2 regions of the Pseudobutyrivibrio sp. C4 genome follow, and region 2 is predicted to be linked to the other one. Evidence: predicted binding sites of a transcription regulator. Region 2 holds the regulator's gene; the other holds the start of a gene.
What was found. The regulator HrcA, encoded in region 2, represses chaperone genes, less so after heat shock. The targets are predictions, from matches to a motif close to TGTTAGCACTCNNNNNNNNNGAGTGCTAACA.

Region 1: BMY66_RS11880 (Hsp20/alpha crystallin family protein) is a predicted target of HrcA. The motif match lies at 1,774-1,804, and genes of this name have one in related genera.

The regions. Positions count from the first base shown of each region.
Region 1 is NZ_FOHF01000008.1:80,123-89,720, forward strand. It holds gene BMY66_RS11875 (heavy metal translocating P-type ATPase) at 1-1,275, shown strand, start outside; gene BMY66_RS11880 (Hsp20/alpha crystallin family protein) at 1,908-2,348, shown strand; gene BMY66_RS11885 (hypothetical protein) at 2,793-3,533, shown strand; gene clpB (ATP-dependent chaperone ClpB) at 3,637-6,216, shown strand; gene BMY66_RS11895 (alpha/beta hydrolase) at 6,238-7,134, shown strand; gene BMY66_RS11900 (LacI family DNA-binding transcriptional regulator) at 7,145-8,200, opposite strand; gene BMY66_RS11905 (glycoside hydrolase family 32 protein) at 8,430-9,598, shown strand, end outside.
Region 2 is NZ_FOHF01000001.1:559,366-568,963, reverse strand. It holds gene hemW (radical SAM family heme chaperone HemW) at 1-732, opposite strand, end outside; gene lepA (translation elongation factor 4) at 734-2,539, opposite strand; gene hrcA (heat-inducible transcriptional repressor HrcA) at 2,788-3,843, shown strand; gene grpE (nucleotide exchange factor GrpE) at 3,889-4,494, shown strand; gene dnaK (molecular chaperone DnaK) at 4,517-6,409, shown strand; gene dnaJ (molecular chaperone DnaJ) at 6,468-7,637, shown strand; gene BMY66_RS02715 (DUF1848 domain-containing protein) at 7,648-8,589, shown strand; gene BMY66_RS02710 (sulfite exporter TauE/SafE family protein) at 8,607-9,332, shown strand; gene BMY66_RS02705 (chemotaxis protein CheW) at 9,372-9,598, opposite strand, start outside.

The DNA of each region.
Region 1 (9,598 bases), on a different contig from region 2:
GAAACAGGAAAGGTGCAGATTGTCGCCCTTGATAAAACAGGTACAATCACAAAAGGTGAACCAAAGGTGGTTGGTATCTTTGAAGCCGAGGATGTGGATGATGTAGATCTTCTTCGAGTAGCCTTCGCAGTAGAAAATAAATCAGAGCATCCGCTAGCTAAAGCCATTGTAGAAAATGGCCTGGAAAATGGCATGGAGCCAGCTGAGGTTACAGACTTTAAGGTTCTATCTGGAAATGGGATCACAGCTATTTTGGATGGAGAGGAAGTCTATGGAGGTAACCTAGAGCTTATCAAGCAGCATGCTAATGTTGGTTCTGAAATAGTAGAGCTTGCAGATAGATTAGCTGAAAAGGGCGAGACTCCATTATTCTTTGCCAAGAATGGCAAGTATCTTGGAATCATATCAGTTGCAGATGTTATAAAGGAAGATTCGCCAGAGGCTATCGCACATCTTAAGAATCTTGGCATCCACGTGGTAATGCTTACTGGTGACAATGAAAAGACTGCAGCAGCTATTGCAGCTGAGGCAGGTGTGGATGAAGTTGTTGCAGGAGTGAAGCCAGATGGTAAAGAGGAAGTAATCCGAGCATTGCAGCAGTATGGCAAGGTTGCCATGGTAGGAGATGGAATCAATGATGCACCGGCACTTACTCGTGCAGATATGGGAATTGCCATTGGTGCAGGTACAGATGTTGCTATCGATGCGGCAGATGTAGTTCTTATGAAGAGCAGACTTTCTGATGTTGCAGCAGCAATCAGACTTAGCCGCGCGACTTTAACAAATATTCACGAGAATCTATTCTGGGCATTCTTCTACAATGTTATTGGAATACCACTTGCAGCAGGCGCATATATACATGCATTCGGCTGGACTCTGAATCCAATGTTTGGTGCAGCAGCTATGAGCTTATCAAGCTTCTGCGTTGTAACAAATGCATTGCGTTTAAATCTATTTAAAATGCACGACCACACTAGAGACAAGGCATTAAAGAACTCAGTTGGCCATGAAAAATTATTAGTAAACAGCCAGCATTCAAAAGCTGGAGAAATAAAGGAGGACAAATCAACAATGGAAATTACAGTTAATGGAATGATGTGCGCTCACTGCGAAGCACATGTAAAGGAAGCACTTGAGAAAATCAACGGAGTAGACGAGGCTACAGCAAACCACGAGGCAAACCTTGTTACACTTAAGACATCAGCAGATGTTGCTGAGGCAGATCTTAAGGCTGCAGTAGAAGCCGCAGGCTACGAATTTGTAGGAATTAAATAGCAATTAAATGTAGTTGCAAATTGTATAATGCGAGACCAGACTTGCGTCTGGTCTCTTTTATGTTTCAAACTGCTAGACACATCATATCTGCCAAGTTATTTCAGTCAAGGGCAAGCCTTCGGAGCTACGCTCCCTTGACTTCATAACTTTTGGCAGATAAATGTTAGTCAAGCAGGTTTGAAAAACTTGGACTGTGGCGAAGCCACAAGTCATCACTGGGGGCTACTGCCTAGAATAAAAAATAAGAAATAGGCAGTAGTTTTCAAGGGCAGTGTGGCGTAACTAGACGACATTCTTATTGCTAAGTTGATTAGTTTTTAGCATACAAAAGTATTTCGATCGTATCTGTCCTGAAATACCAAAAAGGCTACTGCCTAATCTAGCAAAATCTAGTTTAGGCAGTAGTCTCTTAAAAAGTTATGCCACACTAAGGATTTTTTTCTTAAGGCATTAGAAATGTCAGATAAATTATAAACAAAATATTAAATAATTATAAATTATTAGCACTCGCACTTGACGAGTGCTAATTTTAGGTTTATAACATAATCACAAAGAGGAACAAAAGAAGTTCTTCTTTAACCACATTAACAATCAGGCTCAAAGAAGCCCGTAAATAAAAGGAGGTAAGTATTATGTTAATGCCTAGTATTTTATCAAATGATTTTATGGATGATTTCTTTGGAGTACCACGTGTCACAGGATTTGGAAGAAATTTCGACAATGACTTCTCAAGAATGATGACTACAGATGTAAAAGAAACCGAAAACGGTTATCAAGTAGATATGAATCTTCCAGGATTCTCCAAGGAAGATATCAAAGCTGAGTTGAAAGATGGATATCTTACAATCAAAGCTGAAACAAATCAGAACAACGACAGTCAGGACGATGATGGCAACTACATCCGCCGTGAGCGCTACACTGGCTCTTGCAGCAGAAGCTTCTATGTAGGTGATAACATCACACAGGAAGATATTCATGCAGCATTCAAGGATGGAGTTCTTACTTTAAGCGTTCCTAAGAAGGAAGAAATTCCTCAGAAAGATGAAACAAAATACATAGCTATTGAAGGATAACTTGTTTAACTCAAGCTCAAATCATTCAATGTGGCGTAACTTTATCAAAAGCTCTAAAAGGCTACTATCTAAAATAGATTTTCTAGATTAGATAGTAGTCTTTTTACTGTTTTGAGGCAGTTCAAAGAAAAACACTTTCGCAAGCCAAAGACTAATCAACTCAGCACTAGCATATGTGGTCTAGTTACGCCACACTGACCTCAAAAGCTACTGCCTATTTCTTATTTTTCATCCTAGGCAGTAGCCCCCCAATGCTGACCAGAGGCTTTGCCACATATGATGTGACCTAGCCTTACTTACATTAAACATTAAAACATATTAAACTTGTATAAACCCCAATATTTAATTTTAGTATAATTTAATAAAGTTCTTACAACATTTTGTAGGGGTATATACAGATGGCACTATATGTGCTATTATGCTTTAAAAGGGGAGATTATAATTATGGAAACAACAGATGTTTTATTCAGGACGCATTTAAATTATCATATTGAAGCTAATAGCGATGAGGAGCAAGTCCGGCGAGTTACACGGGACGAAATCGAAAACATTGACCTACATCGCTGTACTTTCTCTGACTTCAAAACTTTTCTTACTTACATTCGAGACAATTACCCAGATTATTATTTTAGTGATGCTGCTATCGATGCAGTTAAGCCAACAGGCTTTAATGAAAATGAAAAATATGATTTTGTATCTTTGACAGACTATGCAAAGCATACAGCCATCACTATTGGCAATATGACTTTATTTAACGAGCTGCAAAAGCTGGCTAGTGCTATAGAACTTAGCAATATAAATCAATACGATTTTGATCCTCAGCCACCAGTATATGAAGAATTAGGTAGCTGTGTAGTCGGTGGAGCCAATATTGATGCATATAAACTGACTGCATATTTCCATGAAAGCAGTACAAAAGAAAGGCCAATTGTTGCAGTTCGTTCATATTCCATCAGTACAAAAACTTATTTGCTGAATCCGGATATCATAGATATATATTCTATCTACAAGCCTAATGCTACATTGATGGAGGCCTTTGCTTACATGTGTTACGAAGATTATCGTCTTCATCGTACATATCAGTCTTTCGACAATCTTCTGATTAGCGGTCTTGTTGACGTGGAAGGGTTAGAAGATATGTATTCAATCCATTACAATCTAAATGCTTTTGATAGACAAAACTAAAGAAATCTAAAATAATTATTAATTATTAGCACTCGGACTTGTCGAGTGCTAATTTTTGTGTTAGAACATAATTACAAGATAAATAACGGGTGGAGGTGAGATTATGAACATCCAAAAATTTACACAAAAATCAATCGAAGCAATTAATGCATGCGAAAAAATAGCCATGGATTATGGCAATCAGGAGATAGAGCAGGAGCATTTGCTGATGGCGCTGCTACGCCAGGAAAATGGATTGATTCCATCATTGATTAGCAAGATGGACATAGATGTGGAACAATTCAAAAATGCTGTAGATGCAGCACTTCAAGCCAGAGTAAAGGTGCAGGGTGGAGACCTTAGAGTAGGTCAGCATCTCAATTATGTTCTTACTTATGCTGAGGACGAAGCTAAATCAATGCGTGATAGCTACGTCTCAGTTGAGCATTTGATGCTTGCTATGATTAAAAAGCCAAGCACACCTATCAAGAATATTTTCAAGGCATTCAATATTACAAGGGATTCATTCCTTGCAGTGCTTGCAACTGTCAGAGGAAACCAAACCGTAAATACGGATAATCCAGAAGCAACCTATGACACACTTGAAAAATATGGATACGATTTGGTAGAAAGAGCTAGAGATAATAAGCTTGATCCTGTAATCGGCCGTGATGAAGAAATCAGAAATGTCATCAGAATTCTTAGCCGTAAGACAAAGAATAATCCAGTTCTTATTGGCGAGCCTGGTGTTGGTAAGACAGCAGTTGTAGAGGGCTTGGCTCAGCGTATTGTTAGAGGCGATGTGCCTGAAGCACTTAAGAATAAAAAGGTTTTTTCACTTGAGATTGGCTCAATGATTGCAGGTGCCAAATACCAGGGTGAGTTTGAGGAAAGGTTGAAAGCTGTTCTTGATGAGATTAAAAACTCTGATGGAGAAATCATTCTTTTCATAGATGAGCTTCATACAATTATTGGCGCTGGTAAAAATGGCAATGGTGGTCTTGATGCAGGAAACATGCTTAAGCCAATGCTTGCTCGTGGCGAGCTTCATTGTATCGGTGCCACAACCCTTGATGAATACCGTGAGTACATTGAAAAAGATGCTGCTCTTGAAAGACGTTTCCAGCCTGTAATGGTTGACGAGCCAACAGTTGAAGACACAATCTCTATTCTTAGAGGACTTAAGGAACGCTACGAAGTATTCCATGGAGTAAAGATTACCGATGGTGCATTAGTTAGCGCAGCAACACTTTCTAACAGATACATTTCCGATAGATTCCTTCCAGATAAGGCTATCGACCTTGTGGATGAGGCTTGTGCACTTATTAAGACAGAGCTAGATTCCATGCCAGCTGAAATGGATGAGATGAATCGAAGGGTAATGCAGTTGGAAATCGAGGAGGCTGCTCTTAAGAAAGAAACAGACAGATTATCACAAGATAGACTTGCTGATTTACAAAAAGAATTGTCAGAGCTTCGTGATGAATACAACACAAAGAAGGCTGCATGGGACAACGAGAAAAAGCTTGTTGAGGATGTAGCTAAAATCAAAGAAGAGCTTGATGATGTGCAGGGCCAGATAAAGGTTGCACAGCAAAAATATGATTTGGAAGAGGCTGCAAAGCTTCAATATGGTAAACTTCCAGAGCTTGAGGCAAGACTTGCAGAAGCAGAAGAAAAGCTTAAAGCTAGAGATACAGGCTTGGTTCATGAAAATGTTTCAGAGGAAGAAATTGCAAGAATTATTTCAAGATGGACAGGCATTCCTGTAGCAAAGCTTAATGAAACAGAGCGCAGCAAGACTCTTCATCTTGATGAGAAATTGCACAAACGAGTTATGGGACAGGATGAGGCTGTAAAGCTTGTGTCAGAAGCTATAATTCGTTCAAAGGCAGGAATAAAGGACCCAAGCAAGCCAATTGGATCATTCCTTTTCCTTGGTCCTACAGGTGTTGGTAAAACAGAGCTTGCAAAGACATTAGCTCAGGCACTATTTGACGATGAAAACGCTATGGTTCGTCTTGATATGTCGGAGTACATGGAAAAGTTTAGCGTCAGCAGACTTATAGGAGCACCTCCAGGATATGTAGGATATGACGAGGGCGGTCAGCTTACTGAGGCAGTTCGCCGTAAGCCATATTCGGTAGTGCTTTTTGATGAAGTAGAAAAAGCACATCCAGATGTATTCAATGTTTTATTGCAGGTACTTGATGATGGCCGAATCACCGATTCACAAGGCCGTACAGTTGATTTCAAAAATACAATTATTATTTTAACCAGCAACATCGGTTCTCAGTATTTGCTTGAGGGCATCGATGAAAATACTGGTGAAATCACCCAAGCGACAAATGATTTGGTAATGAATGATTTGAGAAATTCATTTAGACCAGAGTTTTTAAATCGACTGGACGAAATCATCATGTTTAAGCCACTTACAAAGAGCAACATCGGCGGAATTGTAGATTTGATTATGGCTGAGTTGAATGGTAGACTTGAAGACAGACAGCTAAAAATCGAACTTACTCCAGCAGCAAAGCAGTTCGTCATTGATCAGGGCTACGACCCTGTATATGGCGCTCGTCCTCTTCGCAGATATATTCAGAAAAATGTGGAGACTATGGCAGCTAAAATCATACTTGCAGGAGACATAAGCGAAGGTTCAACTATCACAATTGATTCAGATGGAACCAAGCTGTTTAGTTAAGACACAGGAGGATAATGTATTATGTCATTTCAAACTTTCATGTTTAAGTATATGGCAGCAAAGGGGGACAAAAAGAGGGATTCTACATTGACAGTACCAGATGATATCGAGCTTGAAACAAACATCAACTACCTTGGGAATAGCGATAAATACAACCTTTTAGATGTTTATTTCAAGAAGGGCACAAATGAAATTCAACCAACAATTGTCAGTATTCATGGCGGTGGATATATCTACGGCACAAAGGAGATTTACAAACACTATTGTGTATATCTTGCAGGCCTTGGATTCACAGTTGTGAATTTCAACTATCATTTGGCACCTAAGGCTAAGTTCCCATCTCAGCTTAGTGAAATCAATCAAGTGATGCAGTGGATGGTGAAAAATGCAGCCCAGTACAATATCGATATTAATAATGTATTTTTGGTAGGCGATTCTGCTGGAGCACAGATGTGCAGCCATTATGCAGCTATCTTCACAAATCCAGAGTATGAAAAGCTATTTCCATTCAGTACTCCACAGGAAATAAAGGTTAGGGCTATTGCTCTCAATTGTGGAATGTATAAATTTGGCCTTGAAGCAGGTGGAAAGGGAAATGAAAAATTTACTCAGGATTTGTACAACATGTATGTTGGAAGAGACGATGATGAAGTAAAGAAACAGCTTGATGTGTTAGGTCACATTACTGAAAACTTCCCACCAGCTTATGTTATGACATCCTACTATGATTTCCTGAAGGACAATGCAGAGCCTATGTACAATTTTCTTAAGGACAAGGGGATTGATACAGAATGGAAGCTTTATGGAACGGAAGGTCAGGAATACATGGGACATGTGTGCCATGTCAATATGAATCTTGAAGAGGCAAAACAAATCAACCAGGATGAGGTTGCTTTCTTCAAAAAATATATAAAATAAAGGATTCCACTTATTTAGTGGAATCCCTGTATATAACATCAGTTTCGATGTATGTTTTCTTATATGGCATAAGAGGATTTGCAATTCTAGAAAGAAGAATTTCTGCAGCTGTGTAACCCATAGAACTGCTATGGATTTTAACGGTTGTGAGGCTTGGCTCTAAAAGGGCTGCCTCAGGGGCATCATCAAAGCCACACACCTTTACATCTGCAGGAGCATCCTTGCCTAATAATCTAAGAGCCTTTAAAACCGACATTGCCAAGAAGTCGTTAGCACAGAAGAACAAATCTGGCATGGTTTTAAGGGCTTTTATTTGTTCACTAAGCCATATAACATCTGAATATGGGCAACTGTCATCCTCTAATATGCAGTTTGCTGTATCTATATTTATTCCTCTATCTGCAAGAACAGACACGTATGCTTGCCATCTCTCAAAGAATGATTGGCAGTGGAAACGGTCACCTACGAAAGAGATATTCTTGCAGTCTTTTTTAATCAGAGTATCAAGCATGTGATAAGAGCTTGATAGATTTTCCATATATAAAACATCTGCATTGATATCGCAGCGATGGGATATAGGGCTATCTATGAATAGAAGAGGTATGTTTTGCTTGCACAAGAACTCGCTGTACTTTTCAGAAAATAGCTCTATACATAGAATACCGGCAATATTATCAATGTTGAGATTGCTAGGGAAACATAGATTGTCTATTTCATAATCTCTGATAATGTTGATGGTTAATTTGTAGCCAAGGCTATCGATTTTGTGCTGGAATGCTTCTAAAAGCTTGGTTCCAGAGTGAGAATAGCCAGGGAAGGAATGAGTAAATAGCGCAATTTCAGTTTTTCCATCTGAAGCAGGTACATTTGCACTCACTGCACCATTGTATATGGCTCTTGAATCAGGCATACTAAATTGCTTATATCCCATTGAAATGGCAGTTTGGCATATCTGATTTCGTGTTTCTTCTGAAACATTTCCTGTATTATTAAGGGCTCTTGAAACAGTATTTCGTGACAATCCAAGAGCGTCTGCAATTTCTTGTAAAGTAACCCTTTTACTCATAATAGTCTCCTAAATCTAATCTAATATCAATCATACTTGAAGGTGATAAATGTGTCAATTGTAACATTTTGAAATAGTCTAGTATGTAAATTCTAACAAAATGGATGGTGCATTTAATTACATTTGCACAAAAATATGTTACTTTTGCAAAGCATTATTGATTTATATGCACCATGAATGTAAAATTTATGGTGCAAGATATAGTGCAAATGCACCTTAGGGAGGTAATATGAGAAAAGCAGCAGTAGTGACATTGGCCGGTATCATGGCAATTAATATGATTGGATGCGGCAATCAAACAGTAGAGGCAGAGGAAGAAAAGTACATGGGAGAAGAATATGAAAACTACGAATTGTTCCCAGCATCGGTAGAAGGGTTTATTGGTGACACAATGCCTTTTTACGATGATGGAAAATATAATGTTTTCTATTTGGCAGATCAGCGAAATGGAAAGCAGGGATATCATCCATGGGCTTTGATTCAGACTACTAATTTCACTGAGTATGATGACAAGGGCGTGGTAATCAATTATGGTGAGACAATTGAAAGTCAGGATATAGCCCTTGGTACAGGAAGTGTAATTAAAGATGACAAGGGAATCTATCATGCATTTTACACAGGACACAATGATACATTTGACCCAAAGGAAGCTGTGATGCATGCAACAAGTTCGGACCTTGAAAACTGGGAAAAGATTCCATCAGATACATTTACAGGTGCAGGCAAGTATTCCACAGACGATTTCAGAGATCCATATGTTTATTATTCGGCTGATGACAAATGCTACGAGATGCTCGTAACCACTCGTTTTGATAATAAGGGAGTTATCGTAAAATACACATCCAAAGATTTGAGCAAATGGACTGACGAGGGAGTCTTTTTTGAGAATGATTTGGGGACCGACTCAAATATGGAGTGTCCATCGCTTCTTCAATATAAAGGAAAATACTATTTGGCATTTTCTGATCAGTGGCCAAACAGAGTTGTTCACTATCGAGTATCAGATTCTTTGGATGGTCCATTTGAAAAGCCTGAAAGAGATACATTTGATTGCAATGGATTCTACGCAGGAAGATTGGAGACAGATGGAGAAAATCTTTATGTAGTAGGCTGGAATGGAACCAAGAAGGAACACCAGGATACAGGAGAATATGACTGGGGTGGAAATATGGTCACTCATCTTTTGAATCAAAATGATGATGGAACATTATCACCAGTTTTGAATCCAGAGATTAATAAGAAGCTGATACATGAACTTGATTTGGAACCACTGAAAATGACAGAGACTGTGAAAGCAGACGGTACAACCTATACCTTTAGCGGCGACAAATATGAAATGGTGGGCTTCAAGAATCTAATGGGAAGCTACCTGTTAAAGGCAGACATCAAGGATTTTGA
Region 2 (9,598 bases):
ACGTTTATATCCTTTCTTTTCAAGATAGTCCATTGTGTATTTATACAAATGATAAGACTCTTCGTCGGTAGGTAAATCCTCGGTTTCCATGCCTGCATGCTGCTTAACAGCATCAAACTTATATTTATCGTAGAATGGAGTGCCTTCCTCGATAATCAAAGAGTACGCAGAGATATGTTCTGGTCGAAGCATAGTGACTGCGTTTAGGGTACGTTCGAGTTTTTCCACTGTCTGGTGAGGCAATCCTGTCATGATATCCACATTTACATTATCAAAACCTGCCTTTCGAACTAAATCAAATGTGTGAAGAAAACGATTGTAGTCGTGGATTCGTCCAAGCTCCTTTAATTCATCGTCATTTGCTGACTGCAGACCAATGGATAGTCTGTTGATTCCGACGCTACGGTATACATTGAGCTTTTCAGCTGATAATGTTCCCGGGTTACACTCAACAGATATTTCAGCCAATGGATTGACTCTAAAGGATGATTTGACGGTGGTAATAATTGAATCCATCAAATCCTCAGAAAGCCAAGATGGGGTGCCACCGCCAACATAAATAGTAGCTATTTCAACACCGTGGACTTGGCTTGCCATATATTTTATTTCAGTGCACAAAGCAGCGACATAACGCCGCTGCATTTTTTCATCAAACACTCCTGAAAGGAAGTCGCAATATAAACATTTTTTTACACAGAATGGTATATGAATATATAGTTCGATAGGAGTCATTTTAATCCTCGTCCAATTTAAGAACACTCATGAAGGCTTCCTGTGGAATTTCTACATTGCCAACCTGACGCATTCGTTTTTTACCTTCCTTTTGCTTTTCAAGAAGCTTTTTCTTACGGGAAATATCACCACCGTAGCATTTTGCTAAAACGTCCTTACGCATAGCCTTAACAGTTTCCCTGGCAATAACCTTTGAACCAACTGCAGCCTGGATAGGAATTTCGAAAAGGTGACGTGGAATCTCTTCTTTAAGTTTTTCGCACATTTTACGTCCACGCTCGTAAGCAGTACCAGAGAAGACGATGAATGAAAGTGCATCAACTTCTTCTTTATTAATAAGAATATCAAGCTTAACTAAGTCAGACTTCATGTATCCCTTCATTTCATAGTCAAATGAAGCGTATCCTCTAGAACGACTCTTTAGAGCATCAAAGAAATCATAGATAATTTCATTGAGTGGAAGAGTGTACTTGATAAGTGCTCTGGTTTCTTCCATGTATTCCATTGAAATATACTGGCCTCGGCGCTCCTGGCAAAGGTCCATGATTGCACCAATGTATTCGCTAGTAACCATGATTTCAGCCTCAACGATTGGCTCTTCCATGTATTCAATCTCACTAGGATCAGGGAGATTACTTGGGTTTGTAAGCTCTATCATTGTGCCATCTGTTTTGTAAACTCTGTAAACTACGCCTGGAGCAGTAGTAACAAGGTCTAGATTATATTCTCGCTCGAGACGCTCCTGGATGATTTCCAAATGAAGAAGTCCAAGGAAACCACAACGGAATCCAAAACCAAGTGCAACTGATGTCTCTGGCTCGAACTGCAAAGCTGCATCATTAAGCTGAAGCTTTTCAAGTGCATCACGAAGATCTGGATACTTAGCGCCATCTGCAGGATAAAGACCACAGTAAACCATAGGATTAACTTTTTTGTATCCTGGAAGTGGCGCGGCAGCAGGAGCATCAGCGTGAGTGATTGTATCACCAACACGAGTGTCGCGAACGTTTTTGATGGAAGCAGTCATATAACCTACCATTCCAGCTGGGAGTTCATCGCAAGGAATGAACTGACCGGCACCGAAGTAGCCTACTTCTACAACATCAAATTCTGCACCAGTAGCCATCATTTTGACGCTGTCGCCAACCTTTAATGTGCCTTCTTTTACTCGACAAAATACGATAACGCCCTTGTAAGGGTCATACAGTGAATCGAAAATCAGTGCCTGAAGAGGTGCGTTAACATCCCCTGATGGTGGTGGCAATTGATTAACTATTGCTTCTAGAACATCATGTATATTAAGACCAGTCTTGGCAGAAATCTGTGGAGCATCCTGTGCCTCAAGACCAATGACATCTTCAATTTCTTCGATTACTCGTTCAGGATCTGCAGATGGCAAATCGATTTTGTTGATGACAGGAATAACATCCAAATCGTGATCAAGTGCAAGGTAAACATTGGCAAGAGTCTGCGCTTCAATACCTTGAGCTGCATCAACAACGAGAATCGCACCATCGCAAGCAGCGAGAGAACGAGAAACTTCGTAATTAAAATCCACGTGACCTGGTGTATCAATAAGATTGAAAATGTATTCATTTCCATCATCGGCTTTATAAATGATTCGTACAGCCTGTGATTTGATTGTGATTCCACGCTCACGCTCCAAATCCATGTTATCAAGGACCTGGGCTTGCATTTCACGCTCAGTAAGAGTGCCAGTCATCTGTATGATACGATCGGCAAGGGTTGATTTGCCGTGATCGATATGTGCAACAATGCAAAAATTTCTGATTTTACTTTGATCCATAAAACACCTCTATATTAATGTAATTATTTTTGCAAAAAACGATGATATTTACAAAAATGATTGCCCTCATATATTACCAAAGCTTAGGAAAAATAACAATTATATAACATTAATAAAGAAAGTATAAAAAATATCTTAAGGCGGTTGACAAAAGGGGACCCTAGGTGTAAATTAACATCAGAAAATGATTAGCACTCCAATCAGATGAGTGCTAACAACATAAAACTGAGTGGGAGTGAGGTGAATGTATGGCTGATATCGAACTAGATGAGAGAAAAGTTAAAATCTTAAATGCAATCATTAAGAATTACCTTGAAACTGGTGAGCCAGTTGGTTCAAGAACAATATCAAAATACACTGATTTGAATCTTAGTTCAGCTACCATCCGAAACGAGATGTCAGATCTTGAGGATTTAGGCTATATAGTTCAGCCACATACATCGGCAGGTCGTATTCCTTCAGATAAAGGTTACAGATTCTACGTAAACAACCTGATAGCTGAGAAGGACAAAGAAGTTGCTGACATGCAGGAGTGGATGATTGAGAAGACTGAAAAGATGGAAAGCCTTCTCAAGAATGTAGCAAAAACACTTGCAAACAATACCCAGTATGCCACATTAGTTTCAGCTCCTTCAGTTGTTTCAAATAGATTAAAGTTCGTTCAGCTTTCAGCTGTTGATGAACACCAGGTACTTTCAGTAGTTGTCATGGATGGCAACATCGTTAAGAACAAAATCATTAATGTGGATAAGCCACTTGATAATGAAACAATGTTAAAGCTTAACATGCTTCTTAACACAAATCTTAACGGCCTGACAGTTGACCAGATTAATCTGGCAGTTATATCCAGATTAAAGGAGCAGGCAGGTATCCATGATGAGATTGTAGAGCAGGTACTCGATACCGTAGCAGAGACAATCACTGAAGGCGATGATTTACAGGTTTATACTTCAGGTGCTACCAACATCTTCAAGTATCCAGAGCTTGCAGATTCAAAGAAGGCTTCTGAATTATTAGATACATTCGAAGAAAAACAATCACTTATAGAGCTTCTTAATGATAGCTCAAGTGAAAATGAGAGCACAGGAATTCAGGTATATATCGGAGACGAATCTCCAATATCAACTATGAAGGATTGTTCGATTGTTACAGCAACATACGAGCTTGGCGATGGAGTCAAAGGTACAATTGGTATCGTTGGTCCAAAGCGTATGGACTACGAAAATGTTGTTGACAATATAAAAAGTCTTAAAGGTCAGCTAGATAAATTACTGAAACAGGAAGCTGACAGAAATAAAGGATAAAAGAAATTAAGGAGATGTAAATTCGTGGCAGAGAATAAAGAAAAAATGGAAGAGTTCTCTACTGAAGAAGCAGTTAAAGAAGCTATGGAAAATGCGGAAGCGATGGCTGAAGAAGCCGAAGCTGAAGTGACAGAAGCTTCTGAGGAAAACACTTCAGAAGAATCTTCAAAAGAGGAAAAGGATGGCAAGAAGCCATTCAAGAAAAAAGAAAAGAAAAAAGATAAGCGTGATGAGCAGATAGAGCAGCTTACTGATAGAGTTACTCGTCAGATGGCAGAATTCGAAAACTTCCGTCGTCGTACAGAGCAGGAAAAGGCTCAGATGTTTGGAAATGGCGCAAAGGCCATCATTGAAAAGGTTCTTCCTGTAGTTGATAACTTCGAAAGAGGTCTTGCTACAGTTGAGGAGGGAGCAGATCCATTTGCTGATGGAATGCTCATGATATACAAGCAGTTACTTACAACTCTCGAGGAAGCAGGTGTTAAGCCTATCGAGGCTGTAGGAAAGGAATTCAATCCTGATTTCCACAATGCAGTAATGCATGTTGAGGATGAGGAAGTTGGCGAGAACATCGTCGTAGAAGAATTCCAAAAGGGCTACATGTACAACGATTCAGTAGTTCGTCATTCAATGGTTAAGGTTGCAAATTAAGTAATTTAGGAGGATATAAATCATGGGAAAGATTATTGGTATCGATTTAGGAACAACTAACAGCTGTGTTGCTGTTATGGAAGGTGGAAAGCCTACCGTTATCGCAAATACAGAAGGTGCTAGAACAACACCATCTATCGTAGCATTTACAAAGACAGGTGAGAGACTTGTTGGTGAGCCAGCAAAGCGTCAGGCTGTTACAAATGCAGAAAAGACAATCTCTTCAATTAAGAGAGATATGGGTACAGACAATGGTCGTATCATCGACGATAAGAAGTACAGCCCACAGCAGATTTCAGCTATGATTCTTCAGAAGCTTAAGAGTGATGCTGAGAACTACCTTGGTGAGACAGTTTCAGAGGCAGTTATCACAGTTCCAGCTTACTTCAACGATGCTCAGCGTCAGGCTACAAAGGATGCTGGTAAGATTGCAGGTCTTGATGTAAAGCGTATCATCAACGAGCCTACAGCAGCTGCACTTGCTTATGGTCTTGATAACGAGCAGGAGCAGAAGATTATGGTATACGATCTTGGTGGTGGTACATTTGATGTATCTATCATTGAAATCGGTGATGGCGTTATCGAAGTACTTGCTACAGCTGGTAACAACAGACTTGGTGGTGATGATTTCGATCAGAAGATTACAGATTGGATGCTTGCAGAGTTTAAGGCAGCTGAGGGCGTAGATCTTTCAACAGATAAGATGGCACTTCAGAGACTTAAGGAAGCAGCTGAGAAGGCTAAGAAAGAGCTTTCATCTGCTACAACTACAAACATCAACCTTCCATTCATCACAGCTACAGCAGAAGGTCCAAAGCACTTTGATATGAACCTTACACGTGCTAAGTTTGATGAATTAACACATGATTTAGTAGAAGCTACAGCAGGTCCTGTTAACCAGGCACTTAAGGATGCTGGTCTTAACGCTTCAGACCTTTCAAAGGTACTTCTTGTTGGTGGTTCTACAAGAATCCCAGCAGTTCAGGATAAGGTAAAGGCTCTTACAGGTCACGAGCCAAGCAAGACTCTTAACCCAGATGAGTGTGTAGCTATCGGTGCTTCAATCCAGGGTGGTAAGCTCGCTGGTGATGCCGGTGCAGGCGATATCCTTCTTCTTGATGTAACACCACTTTCACTTTCAATCGAGACAATGGGTGGTATTGCTACAAGACTTATCGAGAGAAACACAACTATCCCTACAAAGAAGAGCCAGATTTTCTCTACAGCAGCTGATAATCAGACAGCAGTTGATATCAACGTTGTACAGGGTGAGCGTCAGTTCGCTAAGGATAACAAGTCACTTGGACAGTTCAGACTTGATGGTATCCCACCAGCAATGAGAGGTGTACCACAGATCGAGGTTACATTCGATATTGATGCAAACGGTATTGTAAACGTATCTGCTAAGGATCTTGGAACAGGTAAGGAGCAGCACATCACAATTACAGCTGGTTCTAACATGTCTGATGAGGATATCGATAAGGCAGTTAAAGAGGCTCAGGAGTATGAGGCTCAGGATAAGAAGCGTAAGGAAGCTGTTGATACAAGAAACGATGTTGAGAGCTTTGTATTCCAGACAAAGAAGGCTCTTGATGAAGTAGGTGATAAGATTGATGCAGCTGACAAGGCAGCAGTTGAGGCTGACATCGAAGCCGCTCAGAAGCTTCTTGATCAGTACCAGACTCCAGAGGAGATGAGCGATTCACAGATTGGTGAGCTTAAGGCAGCTCAGGAGAAGCTTACAGAGTCAGCTCAGAAGGTATTTGCAAAGATGTATGAGCAGTCACAGGCAGCTCAGGGAGCAGCTGGTGCAGGCCCAGATATGAGCCAGTTCACAGGCGCAGGCGCTGGTGCAGGTGCACAGTCAGGTCCAGCAAACGACGATGTCGTAGACGCTGACTTCAAAGAAGTCTAAATAATAAATAATAGCTCCCCTTCGGGGGAGCTTATAGTGTAATAAAGGATTGATAAAAATGGCAGAACAAAAACGTGATTACTATGAGGTGCTTGGAGTTTCTAAGACAGCCTCAGATAGTGAGATCAAAAGTGCATATAGAAAGCTTGCTAAGAAGTATCACCCTGATATGAATCCAGGTGATGCAGAAGCTGAGAAGAAATTCAAAGAAGCTTCTGAAGCATATGCTGTTCTTTCTGATGCAGACAAGAGACGTCAGTATGATCAGTTTGGTCACGCAGCATTCGAAAACGGCGGTGGCGGAGCTGGTGGCTTTGATTTCTCTGGTATGGACTTCGGCGATATCTTTGGCGACATCTTTGGTAGCTTCTTTGGAGGCGGCGGTGGCCGTGCTTCAAATGGTCCAATGCGTGGTGCCAACCTTAGAGCAGCAGTGCATATCACTTTTGAAGAAGCAGCTTTCGGTTGTGAGAAAGAGCTTGAAATCGTTCTTAAGGATGAGTGTGCAGCTTGTCATGGCACAGGCGCAAAGCCTGGTACAAGCAAGCGTACATGTACAAAGTGTGGTGGTAAGGGACGTGTAATGATGTCTCAGCAATCACTCTTTGGTATGGTTCAGAATGTTACAACATGTCCTGATTGTCAGGGAACAGGTGAGGTTATTGATACTCCATGTCCTGATTGTAATGGTACTGGATATGTTGCTCGCAAGAAGAAGATTTCTGTTTCTATTCCAGCTGGTATCGACAACGGACAGAGCGTTCGTATTCGTGAGAAGGGTGAGCCAGGTAGAAATGGTGGCCCTAGAGGTGATTTACTTGTAGAAGTAATCGTTAAAAATCATCCTATTTTCCAGCGTAGAGATATGGATGTATACTCATCAGCACCTATTTCATTTGCGCAGGCTACTCTTGGTGGAGAGGTTATCATTGATACTCTCGACGGCAAGGTATCATACGAGGTTAAGCCTGGTACACAGACTGATACAACAATCAGACTTCGTGGAAAGGGTATTCCTTCACTTAGAAATAGAAATGTTCGTGGTGACCAGTATGTTACACTTGTTGTACAGGTTCCTACAGGACTTTCTAAGGAAGCTAAGGAAGCACTTCGCAAGTTCGATGAGCTTACAGGCAACACAACAGTTGGCGGTCCAAAGTCAGTAAAGGCTGAGAAAAAGAAGAAGGGCTTTGCTGATAAAATAAAGGACGCTATCGACGATCTATAAAGGATAATAAATGATTATTAATACAGGGCAGCGCACTGACATACCTGCATTCTTTCCGGAATGGTTTGCCAATCGCTTGAAAGAAGGCTATGTATGTGTGCGCAATCCTTACAATCAAAGTTCAGTAAATAAATATATTTTAAACCCACAGGTGGTGGATGCTATTGGCTTTTGCACAAAGAATCCAGCACCTTTTTTTTCGTATTTGGATTTAGTAAAAGACTATGGTCAGTATTGGTATGTGACAATCACACCCTATGGCAAGGATATTGAGCCAGGTGTTCCAGATAAAAAAGAGGTAATGGAGTCCTTTAAATTACTCTCTAAAACGTTGGGGATTAATCGCATTGGCTGGCGATATGATCCAATCTTTGTAAATGAAAAATATACAGTCGATTTTCATATTGAAGCCTTCACAAAGATGGCTGAAAATCTTAAAGGATATACGAATCATGTGGTAATCAGCTTTATTGATATTTATGAAAAGGTAAAGAAGAACTTTCCTGACGCAATGGCTGTATCTGCAGAGGATAAGATACGTTTGGGACAGGAGATTATTCGTATCGCAAAAGCCAACAATATGGTTGTAAAGCCATGCGCCGAAGGAGATTTCCTTGCTAAATACGGAGCTGATTGCAGTGGTTGCATGACTGTGGATATGTATGAAAAGGCCATTTCTGCTCATTTGAATGTGCCTAAATCAAATGTTAAGCCTGCCAGAGCAACTTGTGCTTGTTACCTTGGTGCGGACATAGGAGCATACGATACTTGCAGACATTTTTGCAAATACTGTTATGCAAATAATGACTTAAGTCAGGTAAGAATAAATGAAAAACTCCACGACGTTAATTCTCCATTTTTAATTGGAGGATTTCGAGAGGGAGATGAAATCCATGAGGCTAATCAAAAGTCTTGGATTGATAATCAGATGAGCATTTTTGATTTAATATAGATTAGGTGGTTATTTAAATGTTTTTATGGATTTTAGCAGCCTTTTGCGCTTTCTTTGTTAAAGGGTTATGTGGATTCGCAAATACGTTAGTATTCGATACAATCCTGGGATTTGGAGTAAACAATGTAAATATTTCTCCAGTGGAACTTATTCTAGGGTATCCTGCAAATATCACATTAGTTTATAAAAATAGAAAACATATTAATAAAAATATCGTAATTCCGTTAATTATAGTAGTTATATTAGGAAGCATTCCTGGAGCCGTAGTTCTTAGATACGTAAATGCGAATATCGTTAAAATGATATTTGGTGTTATGGTTACACTTGTAGGTATAAATATGATGTACCGAGAGTACAAGCCATCATCGGGAAGGAGTCATAAAGTATTCGATATTGTAATAGGAATTCTTGCAGGTGCTATGTGTGGAATGTTCGGTGTAGGTGTGCTTTTGGCAGCATTTGTAAGCAAAGTTACAAAGACTAGCACAGAGTTTAAAGCTAATCTAAGCCTAGTATTCATAGCAGAAAACACCTTTAGGTTTATTACATACATATTTCTAGGTGTAATGACTTTTGATAGCCTTATAAAGGCAATATGCCTTGTTCCTGTAATGATTATTGGTTTATGGATGGGCATGAAGGCTGGAGATATCATGGATGAAAAGCTGATAAAGAAGCTTGTAATTATTTTCTTGATTATCTCTGGAATTGCTATGATAGTAAATAATATGAACATAATATAAAAAACGCCTAGAGCATTTGCTCTAGGCGTTTTTCTTATATTATGCTACACATTCCTCAATAGCCTTTTCATCAACAAGTGAGTTGATATCAAGAATAGATATAAGCATATCTGTCTTTTTACCTACACCTGAGATGAATGATTCATCAGACTTAATAAAAGGAGATGGGTAATCGATTTCTTCACCAGAAATAACCATTACTTCCTTAACGGAATCAACTACGATGCCAACCTGCTCGTTTTCGTTGATGTTGAATACGATAACAC